3 regions of the Streptomyces sp. NPDC111520 genome follow, and region 1 is predicted to be linked to each of the others. Evidence: predicted binding sites of a transcription regulator. Region 1 holds the regulator's gene; each other region holds the start of a gene.

Region 1 (3,274 bases):
TGATGCGGGCCAGGTCCAGCACGCCGGGTTCGACGACGAAGACGGGTGCGGTCACGCGGCGGTCCTCGGGGAGCGGTGGGTCAGGGCGGCCATGCGCCCATCGTGCCACGGCGGACGACGGCCCGCGGTCCGGGGTGGACGACACCCCGGACCGCGGGCCGCTGGGCGGTCAGCGCCCGTTGAACGCGTCCTTCAGGCGGGAGAACAGCCCCTGCTGGCCCGGCTGGAACTGCCCCAGGGGGCGCTCCTCGCCGCGCAGCTTCGCCAGGCGGCGCAGCAGTTCCTCCTGCTCCGGGTCGAGCTTGCCCGGGGTCTGGACCTCGACGTGCACGATGAGGTCGCCCCGGCCGCCGCCCCGCAGGTGCGTGATGCCGCGCTGGTGGAGCGGGATCGACTGGCCGGACTGCGTACCCGGCCGGATGTCGATCTCCTCCATCCCGTCCAGGGTCTCCAGCGGGACCTTGGTGCCCAGCGCCGCGGCCGTCATCGGGATCGTGACGGTGCAGTGCAGGTCGTCGCCGCGCCGCTGGAACACCGCGTGCGGCAACTCGCGGATCTCGACGTACAGGTCGCCGGCGGGGCCGCCGCCGGGGCCGACCTCGCCCTCGCCCGCCAGCTGGATGCGGGTGCCGTTGTCGACACCGGCCGGGATCTTGACCGTCAGCGTGCGCCGCGACCGGATCCGGCCGTCGCCGGCGCACTCCGGGCACGGGGTCGGCACGACGGTGCCGAAGCCCTGGCACTGCGGGCACGGCCGGGAGGTCATGACCTGGCCGAGGAAGGACCGCGTGACCTGCGAGACCTCGCCGCGGCCGCGGCACATGTCACAGGTCTGCGCGGTCGTACCCGGGGCGGCGCCCTCGCCGTGGCAGGTGTTGCAGACCACGGCCGTGTCGACCTGGATGTCCTTGGTCGTGCCGAAGGCCGCCTCGTCCAGCTCGATCTCCAGCCGGATCATGGCGTCCTGGCCCCGCCGGGTGCGCGAGCGCGGGCCGCGCTGCGACGCCGTGCCGAAGAAGGCGTCCATGATGTCGCTGAAGTTGCCGAAGCCCTGGCCGAAGCCCGCACCCGCACCCGCACCGCCGCCGTTGGCGGACAGCGGGTCGCCGCCGAGGTCGTAGACCTGCTTCTTCTGCGGGTCCGAGAGCACCTCGTAGGCGGCGTTGATCTCCTTGAACCGCTCCTGGGTCTTCGGGTCCGGATTGACGTCCGGGTGCAGCTCTCGCGCGAGACGGCGGAATGCCTTCTTGATCTCGTCCGGGCCTGCGTCGCGGCGCACGCCGAGCACGGCGTAATAGTCCGTGGCCACTACGACTCCGCCAGGATCTGTCCGACGTAACGTGCCACTGCGCGTACCGCTCCCATCGTTCCGGGGTAGTCCATGCGGGTCGGTCCGACCACGCCGAGTTTCGCCACCGCCTCGTCGCCCGAACCGTAGCCGACGGAGACGACCGATGTGGAGTTCAGGCCCTCATGGAAGTTCTCGTGACCGATTCTCACCGTCACGCCCGAGTCCTTGGCCTCGCCCAGCAGCTTGAGGAGCACCACCTGCTCCTCGAGCGCCTCCAGCACCGGGCGGATCGTCAGCGGGAAGTCGTGCCCGAAGCGGGTCAGGTTGGCCGTGCCGCCGAGCATGATCCGCTCCTCGGTCTCCTCGACCAGGGTCTCCAGGAGTGTGGCGAGGACCACCTGGACGGAGGGCCGTTCGTCGGGCTCGAAGCCCTCGGGGAGTTCCTGCACCAACGGCGGGACGTCGCTGAACCGGCGCCCCACCACCCGGCTGTTCAGCCGGGCGCGCAGGTCGGCCAGCACGGTCTCGCCGACCGGTGCGGGGACGTCCACCAGCCGCTGCTCCACCCGTCCGGTGTCCGTGATCAGCACCAGCATGATCCGGGCCGGGGCGAGCGCGAGCAGCTCCACGTGGCGCACCGTCGAGCGGGTGAGCGACGGGTACTGGACGATCGCGACCTGCCGGGTCAGCTGCGCCAGCAGCCGCACCGTACGGGCCACCACGTCGTCGAGGTCGACGGCGCCGTCCAGGAAGTTCCCGATGGCCCGGCGCTCGGCGCCGGAGAGCGGCTTGACGCTGGTGAGCCGGTCGACGAAGAGCCGGTAGCCCTTGTCGGTCGGCACGCGGCCGGCGCTGGTGTGGGGCTGCTGGATGTAGCCCTCCTCCTCCAGCACGGCCATGTCGTTGCGGACGGTCGCCGGGGACACGCCGAGGGCGTGCCGTTCGGTGAGCGCCTTCGAGCCGACCGGCTCCTCGGTGCCCACGTAGTCCTGGACGATGGCACGCAGTACTTCCAGCCGTCGTTCACTGAGCATCGCGCACCTCCAGTCGCTCGGTCACCGTGCGGGTCGTGTCGCCCCCGTGGCCTGGCACTCCTCTTCCCTGAGTGCCAGTTTTCCCCAAGTCAGTGTACGGCGGGGTGGCAAGACCTCGGCAAGGGCCCGTCCACGGGTCCGGCCCCGGGACGTCCTTGACCGGCCACCGTAGCGGGCGCCGGGCCGGTCGCGGGGATACCGTCGCGTTGTGGAGACCACACCGACCCCGCCGGGCTCCCCCGGCGGCTGGGAACAGCTCGCACCGGGGGTCGCGCGGCGGCGGCTGCCGTTCCTCGACGTCACCGTCGGGGTCGTGGTCGGCGACGGGGGCGTGCTGCTGGTCGACACCGGTTCCTCCGTCCCCGAGGGCGCCGGACTGCGCCGGGAGGTCCGCGAACTGACCGGGCGGGACGTGACGCACATCGCACTGACCCACGGCCACTTCGACCACGTCTTCGGCACCGCCGCCTTCGAGGGCGCCGAGGTCTTCGGCGAGATGACCCTCGACACCTACCTCGACCGCGAGCGCTTCTCCCTGGGCCGGGACGCCGTCGGGCACGGCGCCGCGGAGGCCGAGTCCGCGCAGGCAGTGGAGGCGCTCGTGCGCCCCGGCCGGCTCGTGGACGGCTCGTACGAACTCGACCTCGGCGGCGACCGGCAGGTCATGCTGGTCCACCCGGGTGAGGGACACACCACGCACGACCTGGTGGTGGTCGTACCGGGCACACCGGCCGTGGTCTTCTGCGGCGACCTCGTCGAGGAGTCCGGCGAGCCCCAGGCCGGGCCCGACGCCGCACCGCACGCCTGGCCCGCCGCCCTGGACCGGCTGCTCCTGCTGGGCGGCGAGACGGCGCTGTACGTGCCGGGCCACGGCGCCGTCGTCGACGCCCGCTTCGTCCGCGCCCAACGGGACGCGCTCGCCGCCCGGTTCGGATCCGCTTGAGCCGCG
Region 2 (3,274 bases), on a different contig from region 1:
CCGTGGCGGCGTTGAGGCCGTGGCCGGGGGTCAGGTTGCGCACCTTCTCCACCACGACACCGCCCTCGAGGCCGGCGTTGACGGCGATCTGCTTCAGCGGGGCCTCGAGGGCCAGCTTCACGATCGACGCACCGGTGGCCTCGTCGCCGTCGAGCTCGAGCTTCTCGAAGACGTTGGACGCCTGGAGCAGGGCCACGCCACCACCGGCGACGATGCCCTCCTCGACGGCGGCCTTGGCGTTGCGCACCGCGTCCTCGATGCGGTGCTTGCGCTCCTTGAGCTCGACCTCGGTGGCGGCACCGGCCTTGATGACGGCCACGCCGCCGGCCAGCTTCGCCAGACGCTCCTGGAGCTTCTCGCGGTCGTAGTCCGAGTCGCTGTTCTCGATCTCGGCACGGATCTGGTTGACGCGGCCCTGGATCTGGTCCTGGTCGCCGGCGCCGTCCACGATCGTGGTCTCGTCCTTGGTGACGACGACCTTGCGGGCGTGGCCGAGCAGGTCCACGCCGGCGTTCTCCAGCTTGAGGCCGACCTCCTCGGAGATGACGGTGCCACCGGTGAGGATGGCGATGTCACCGAGCATGGCCTTGCGGCGGTCGCCGAAGCCCGGGGCCTTGACCGCGACGGACTTGAAGGTGCCGCGGATCTTGTTGACGACCAGGGTCGACAGCGCCTCGCCGTCGACGTCCTCGGCGATGATCAGCAGCGGCTTGCCGGACTGCATGACCTTCTCCAGCAGCGGGAGCAGGTCCTTGACCGCGGAGATCTTGGAGTTGACGATCAGGATGTACGGGTCGTCGAAGGACGTCTCCATACGCTCCAGGTCGGTGGCGAAGTACGCCGAGATGTAGCCCTTGTCGAAGCGCATGCCCTCGGTGAGTTCCAGCTCCAGACCGAAGGTCTGGGACTCCTCGACGGTGATGACGCCTTCCTTGCCGACCTTGTCCATCGCCTCGGCGATGAGCTCGCCGATCTGCGGGTCGGCGGCGGAGATGGAGGCGGTGGAGGCGATCTGCTCCTTGGTCTCCACGTCCTTCGCCTGCTCGAGCAGGGCGGCGGAGACGGCCTCGACGGCCTTCTCGATGCCACGCTTCAGCGCCATCGGGTTGGCGCCGGCGGCGACGTTGCGCAGGCCCTCGCGGACCAGCGCCTGGGCGAGGACGGTCGCGGTCGTCGTGCCGTCACCGGCGACGTCGTCCGTCTTCTTCGCGACCTCCTTGACCAGCTCCGCGCCGATCTTCTCGTACGGGTCCTCGAGCTCGATCTCCTTGGCGATGGACACACCATCGTTGGTGATCGTGGGGGCGCCCCACTTCTTCTCGAGGACGACGTTGCGGCCCTTGGGGCCGAGGGTGACCTTGACGGCGTCGGCGAGCTGGTTCATCCCGCGCTCGAGACCGCGCCGTGCCTCCTCGTCGAACGCGATGATCTTGGCCATGTGAAGTGGTCCTCCCGGACTTGGGGTCCCCCCGCGGCGCACGGCTGCGGGGAAGGATTACTCCAGGACCGCGCCGGCGCCCGCGACGGACGGCCTGCCCTCCCGCCGGTTCCTTTCCGGCGTTCGAGCGGGCCTCACCCACTCGGTCCTTTGTCACTCTCAACGTCAGAGTGCTAACGCCAATGATTAGCACTCGCCCTAGGAGAGTGCAAGCCGCTTGGCCGGTGCCGTGGACAACCCGCAGGTCCCGGTCCGCGGGCCCCCGGACAGCACGAAGGCCCGCCCCTGTGCGGGGCGGGCCTCGACGCGTACGTTTGAGCGGCCGTACGCGAAAGTGCTCCGTGGCCGATGCGCGGCGCGTCAGCCGGCTGCGAGACGGACCATGTCCGCCTGCGGCCCCTTCTGGCCCTGCGAGATCTCGAACTCGACCCGCTGACCTTCCTCGAGGGTGCGGTAGCCGTCCATCTGGATCGCGCTGTAGTGCACGAAGACGTCCGCACCACCGTCGACCGCGATGAAGCCGTAGCCCTTCTCCGCGTTGAACCACTTGACGGTGCCCTGAGCCATTCCTAACTCCCCTATTGCTGGCCCTTCGCAGACCCGCACCTCGCGGACCCGGGTCAGACCTCACCCCCTACAGCCAAGGGGGCGTGCGCCGGAACGCGTCGACCGCGGCTGAATGTATCTGCCCGGACGCTGTCTGCAACAGGTCAATCGGACGAGAATTCCGGGCACACGGAATCGGAAGAAGAGCCTGTTCGGCGAATAATCCGGGGCAACTCGGACCGGACATAGGGGGCCAACACGACAAACGCCACGTGAATTTGGCGATAAATCGTCGACAAGACCGCCCCGGGAAGGGGGGTTGCGCAGAGCGTTGCAGGGAGTTGCGACCTGCTCAGGGCAACTGTACAGGCCTTCAACTACCCCTCACGCACACAGGGGTGCCGGGAGGTACCCGGCACCCCTGTCGCCCGCGGGCCGTGCGGCTCAGCAGCCTCCGGCCACCGCCGGGATGATCGAGACGGACGCGCCCTCGCCCACCGAGGTCTGCAGCCCCTCGGAGAAACGGACGTCGTCGTCGTTCACGTAGACGTTCACGAAACGGCGCAGCTTGCCCGTGTCGTCCAGGACCCGCGCGGAGATGCCGGGGTGGTTCCGCTCCAGCGAGTCGATGACCTGGGCCAGGGTGCCGCCCTCGGCCGGGACCTCGGCCAGGCCGCCGGTGTAGGTGCGGAGGATGGTGGGGATGCGGACGGTAGCGCTCATGATGCGGGGTTCACCTTCAGTCTGGGTCAGCCGGTGCGGTGGGGTCAGCCGGCCAGGCCGGCGGCGCGGAACGCGTCGAGGCTCGGGCGGATGGTGGCCGTGGGACGGGAGGTCGGGGCGACGGCGTCCAGCGTCTTGAGGCCGTCGCCGGTGTTGAGGACGACGGTCTCCCCGGCCGGGTCGAGCTGCCCGGTCTCGATGAGCTTGCGCAGCACGCCGACGGTCACGCCGCCGGCCGTCTCGGCGAAGATGCCCTCGGTCCGGGCGAGCAGCTTGATGGCGTCGACGATCTGCTCGTCGGTGACGTCCTCCACCGCGCCGCCGGTGCGCCGGGCGATGTCCAGCACATAGGGGCCGTCCGCCGGGTTGCCGATGGCGAGCGACTTGGCGATGGTGTTCGGCTTCTGCGGGCGCACGACGTCCTGCCCGGCCTTGTAGGCGGTGGACACCGGGGAGCACCCCTCCGCCTGGGCGCCGTAGATGCGGTACGGCTTGTCCTCGACCAGGCCGAGCTTGATCAGCTCCTGGAGCCCCTTGTCGATCTTCGTCAGCTGGGAGCCCGAGGCG
Region 3 (3,274 bases), on a different contig from region 1:
GGGCAGCACGTCGGTGATCTCGTAGGCGGTCGCCCAGGGCGTGGTGTGCGGCTCGTCCGAGGTGACGTACGCGATGGTCGCGTCGATCAGACCGCCGCCGACCCGCGCCGCCACGTCGGCCACCATGTGGGCCCGGATGACCGCGCCGTCCGGCTCGTACAGCCAGCGCCCCACGGGGCGCACCCGCGGGTCGGGCAGGCCGGCGGCGGGCAGCGAGGCGCCCGACGGCAGGAGGGTCGCCCGGCGGGCCCCCGGGGCCGTGCCGAACCACAGCACCGCCTCCTTCACGTCGCCGTGGTCGGAGACCCACTCCGCCTCGGCGTCCTCCGGCACGGCCTCGTGCGGGATCCCCGGCGCCACCTTCAGGGCGGCCAGCGGGGCCTTCCGGGCCGCCGCGACCGCCCACGACAGCGGCGGGGAGTACGCCTCGGGGTCGAAGATCCTGCCCCGCCCGCCGCGCCGGGCCGGGTCGGCGAAGACCGCGTCACAGCCGTCCACGACGGTCTCCGTCACGTCGGCGCAGCGCACCTCGATCAGGTCGGCCAGCCCCAGCGCCTCCGCGTTCGCCTGTGCCACCGCGCAGGTCAGCGGGGAGCGGTCGACCGCCAGCACCTCCACACCGGCGCGGGCGAGCGGGACGGCGTCGCCGCCGATGCCGCAGCACAGGTCGGCCAGCCGCCGCACCCCGAGCGCGGCGAACCGCTCGGCCCGGTGCCGGGCGACGGAGGCCCGCGTCGACTGCTCGACCCCTTCTGGCGTGAAGTACATCCGGTACGCGTCCTCGCCGAACTTCGCCGCCGCCCGCTGCCGCAGCCGTGCCTGCGTCAGCGCGGCCGCCACCAGGCCGGCGTCGTGCTCCCGCCGCAGCCGTGTCGCGGTCGCCAGTTCGGCGGCGGGGTCGTAGTCCCGCAGGGAGGCCAGCAGCAACTGGCTCTCATCGGTCAGGAGGGCCGAGAACGCGTCAAGATCCACGCCGTCCATTGTCCCGCGCCGCCGCGGGCGCCGTCCGGGGGCCGTGACCGGTTCTGCCGCCGTTGCGTACGGCCGGCCGTACCCCCGGGGCGCCGTCCGAGGCCCGGCGGCGCGCCGGGCCCGGAACCGCGGGCCGGAATCGTGGGGCCGGGCACGCCGTTCCACCAGGGGGAGGGCGGCTCGTACGGCGCGGCGTTGGCACTCCGCTTGACCGAGTGCTAAGCGCGTCATAATCTCGGACCTGGCACTCAGCCTTGCCGAGTGCCAGCACAAACGCGACGGGCAGGTCCGGCACCCGCGACGACGGGCCTACCAGGTCGCCACCCCAGACAGACACTCCCGTGAGCCCTTTGAAGGGGGAGGTCGGATCGTGACGACCGCCAGCACCAAGGTTGCCATCAAGCCGCTCGAGGACCGCATCGTGGTCCAGCCGCTGGATGCCGAGCAGACCACCGCCTCCGGCCTGGTCATCCCGGACACCGCCAAGGAGAAGCCCCAGGAGGGCGTCGTCCTGGCCGTGGGCCCGGGTCGCTTCGAGGACGGCAACCGCATCCCGCTCGACGTCAAGGTCGGCGACATCGTGCTGTACAGCAAGTACGGCGGCACCGAGGTCAAGTACAGCGGCGAGGAGTACCTCGTCCTCTCGGCTCGCGACGTCCTCGCGATCGTCGAGAAGTAGGACCGGCGCCGCGCGCAAGCGAGTAATGCCGTGACCACGCCCCGGGCACACCGAGTCCTCACGGACCGGGGACCCGGGGCGCGGTCTTCGACGAGAACCCAAAGACGAGGAATTCCGCCGGTATGGCCAAGATCCTGAAGTTCGACGAGGACGCGCGTCGCGCCCTTGAGCGCGGCGTGAACAAGCTCGCCGACACCGTGAAGGTGACGATCGGCCCCAAGGGCCGCAACGTCGTCATCGACAAGAAGTTCGGCGCCCCGACCATCACCAACGACGGTGTCACCATCGCGCGTGAGGTCGAGATCGAGGACGCGTACGAGAACCTCGGCGCGCAGCTCGTGAAGGAGGTGGCGACCAAGACCAACGACATTGCGGGTGACGGCACCACCACCGCCACGGTGCTCGCCCAGGCGCTGGTCCGCGAGGGTCTGCGCAACGTGGCCGCCGGCGCCTCCCCCGCCGCCCTGAAGAAGGGCATCGACGCGGCCGTCAAGGCCGTCTCGGACGAGCTGCTCGCCACCGCCCGCCCGATCGAGGGCAAGGACGACATCGCCGCCGTCGCCGCGCTGTCCGCCCAGGACAAGCAGGTCGGCGAGCTGATCGCCGAGGCGATCGACAAGGTCGGCAAGGACGGTGTCATCACCGTCGAGGAGTCCAACACCTTCGGCCTGGAGCTGGACTTCACCGAGGGCATGGCCTTCGACAAGGGCTACCTGTCGCCGTACTTCGTGACGGACCAGGAGCGCCAGGAGGCCGTCCTGGAGGACCCCTACATCCTCATCACCCAGGGCAAGATCGCCTCCATCCAGGACCTGCTCCCGCTGCTGGAGAAGATCCTGCAGGCCGGCGCCTCCAAGCCGCTGCTGATCATCGCCGAGGACGTCGAGGGCGAGGCCCTGTCCACCCTGGTGGTCAACAAGATCCGCGGCACCTTCAACGCCGTCGCGGTGAAGGCCCCCGGCTTCGGCGACCGCCGCAAGGCCATGCTCGGCGACATCGCCACCCTCACCGGTGGCACCGTCGTCGCCGAGGAGGTCGGCCTCAAGCTCGACCAGGTCGGCCTGGACGTGCTCGGCAGCGCCCGCCGCGTGACCGTCACCAAGGACGACACCACCATCGTCGACGGTGGCGGCGAGTCCGCGGAGATCAGCGGCCGGGTCAACCAGATCAAGGCCGAGATCGCCTCGACCGACTCCGACTGGGACCGCGAGAAGCTCCAGGAGCGCCTCGCCAAGCTGGCCGGCGGCGTGTGCGTCATCCGCGTCGGCGCGGCCACCGAGGTCGAGCTCAAGGAGAAGAAGCACCGTCTGGAGGACGCCATCTCCGCGACCCGCGCCGCGGTCGAGGAGGGCATCGTCTCCGGTGGTGGCTCCGCGCTCGTCCACGCGGTCAAGGTGCTCGAGGACGGCCTCGGCAAGACCGGCGACGAGGCCACCGGTGTGGCGGTCGTCCGCCGCGCCGCGGTCGAGCCGCTGCGCTGGATCGCCGAGAACGCCGGCCTGGAGGGCTACGTCATCACCTCCAAGGTCGCCGAGCTGGAGAAGGGCCACGGCTTCAACGCCGCGACCGGCGAGTACGGCGACCTGGTGAAGTCCGGTGTCATCGACCCGGTCAAGGTCACCC

What was found. Region 1 encodes HrcA, which represses chaperone genes, less so after heat shock. Its sites were predicted from a motif close to TTNGCACTCNGNNNNNCNGAGTGCNAA; they were not measured.
Region 2: the regulator HrcA is predicted to act here: its motif matches at 1,625-1,651, upstream of groL (chaperonin GroEL).
Region 3: the regulator HrcA is predicted to act here: its motif matches at 1,168-1,194, upstream of groES (co-chaperone GroES).

What each region holds. Positions count from the first base shown of each region.
Region 1 is NZ_JBVKBW010000001.1:500,799-504,072, forward strand. It holds gene ACZ7MY_RS02345 (16S rRNA (uracil(1498)-N(3))-methyltransferase) at 1-55, opposite strand, end outside; gene dnaJ (molecular chaperone DnaJ) at 170-1,309, opposite strand; gene hrcA (heat-inducible transcriptional repressor HrcA) at 1,309-2,325, opposite strand; gene ACZ7MY_RS02360 (MBL fold metallo-hydrolase) at 2,534-3,268, shown strand.
Region 2 is NZ_JBVKBW010000002.1:347,279-350,552, reverse strand. It holds gene groL (chaperonin GroEL) at 1-1,438, opposite strand, end outside; gene ACZ7MY_RS05650 (cold-shock protein) at 1,799-2,005, opposite strand; gene ACZ7MY_RS05645 (MoaD/ThiS family protein) at 2,429-2,707, opposite strand; gene thrC (threonine synthase) at 2,752-3,274, opposite strand, start outside.
Region 3 is NZ_JBVKBW010000015.1:11,213-14,486, forward strand. It holds gene ACZ7MY_RS30430 (THUMP-like domain-containing protein) at 1-981, opposite strand, end outside; gene groES (co-chaperone GroES) at 1,343-1,651, shown strand; gene groL (chaperonin GroEL) at 1,774-3,274, shown strand, end outside.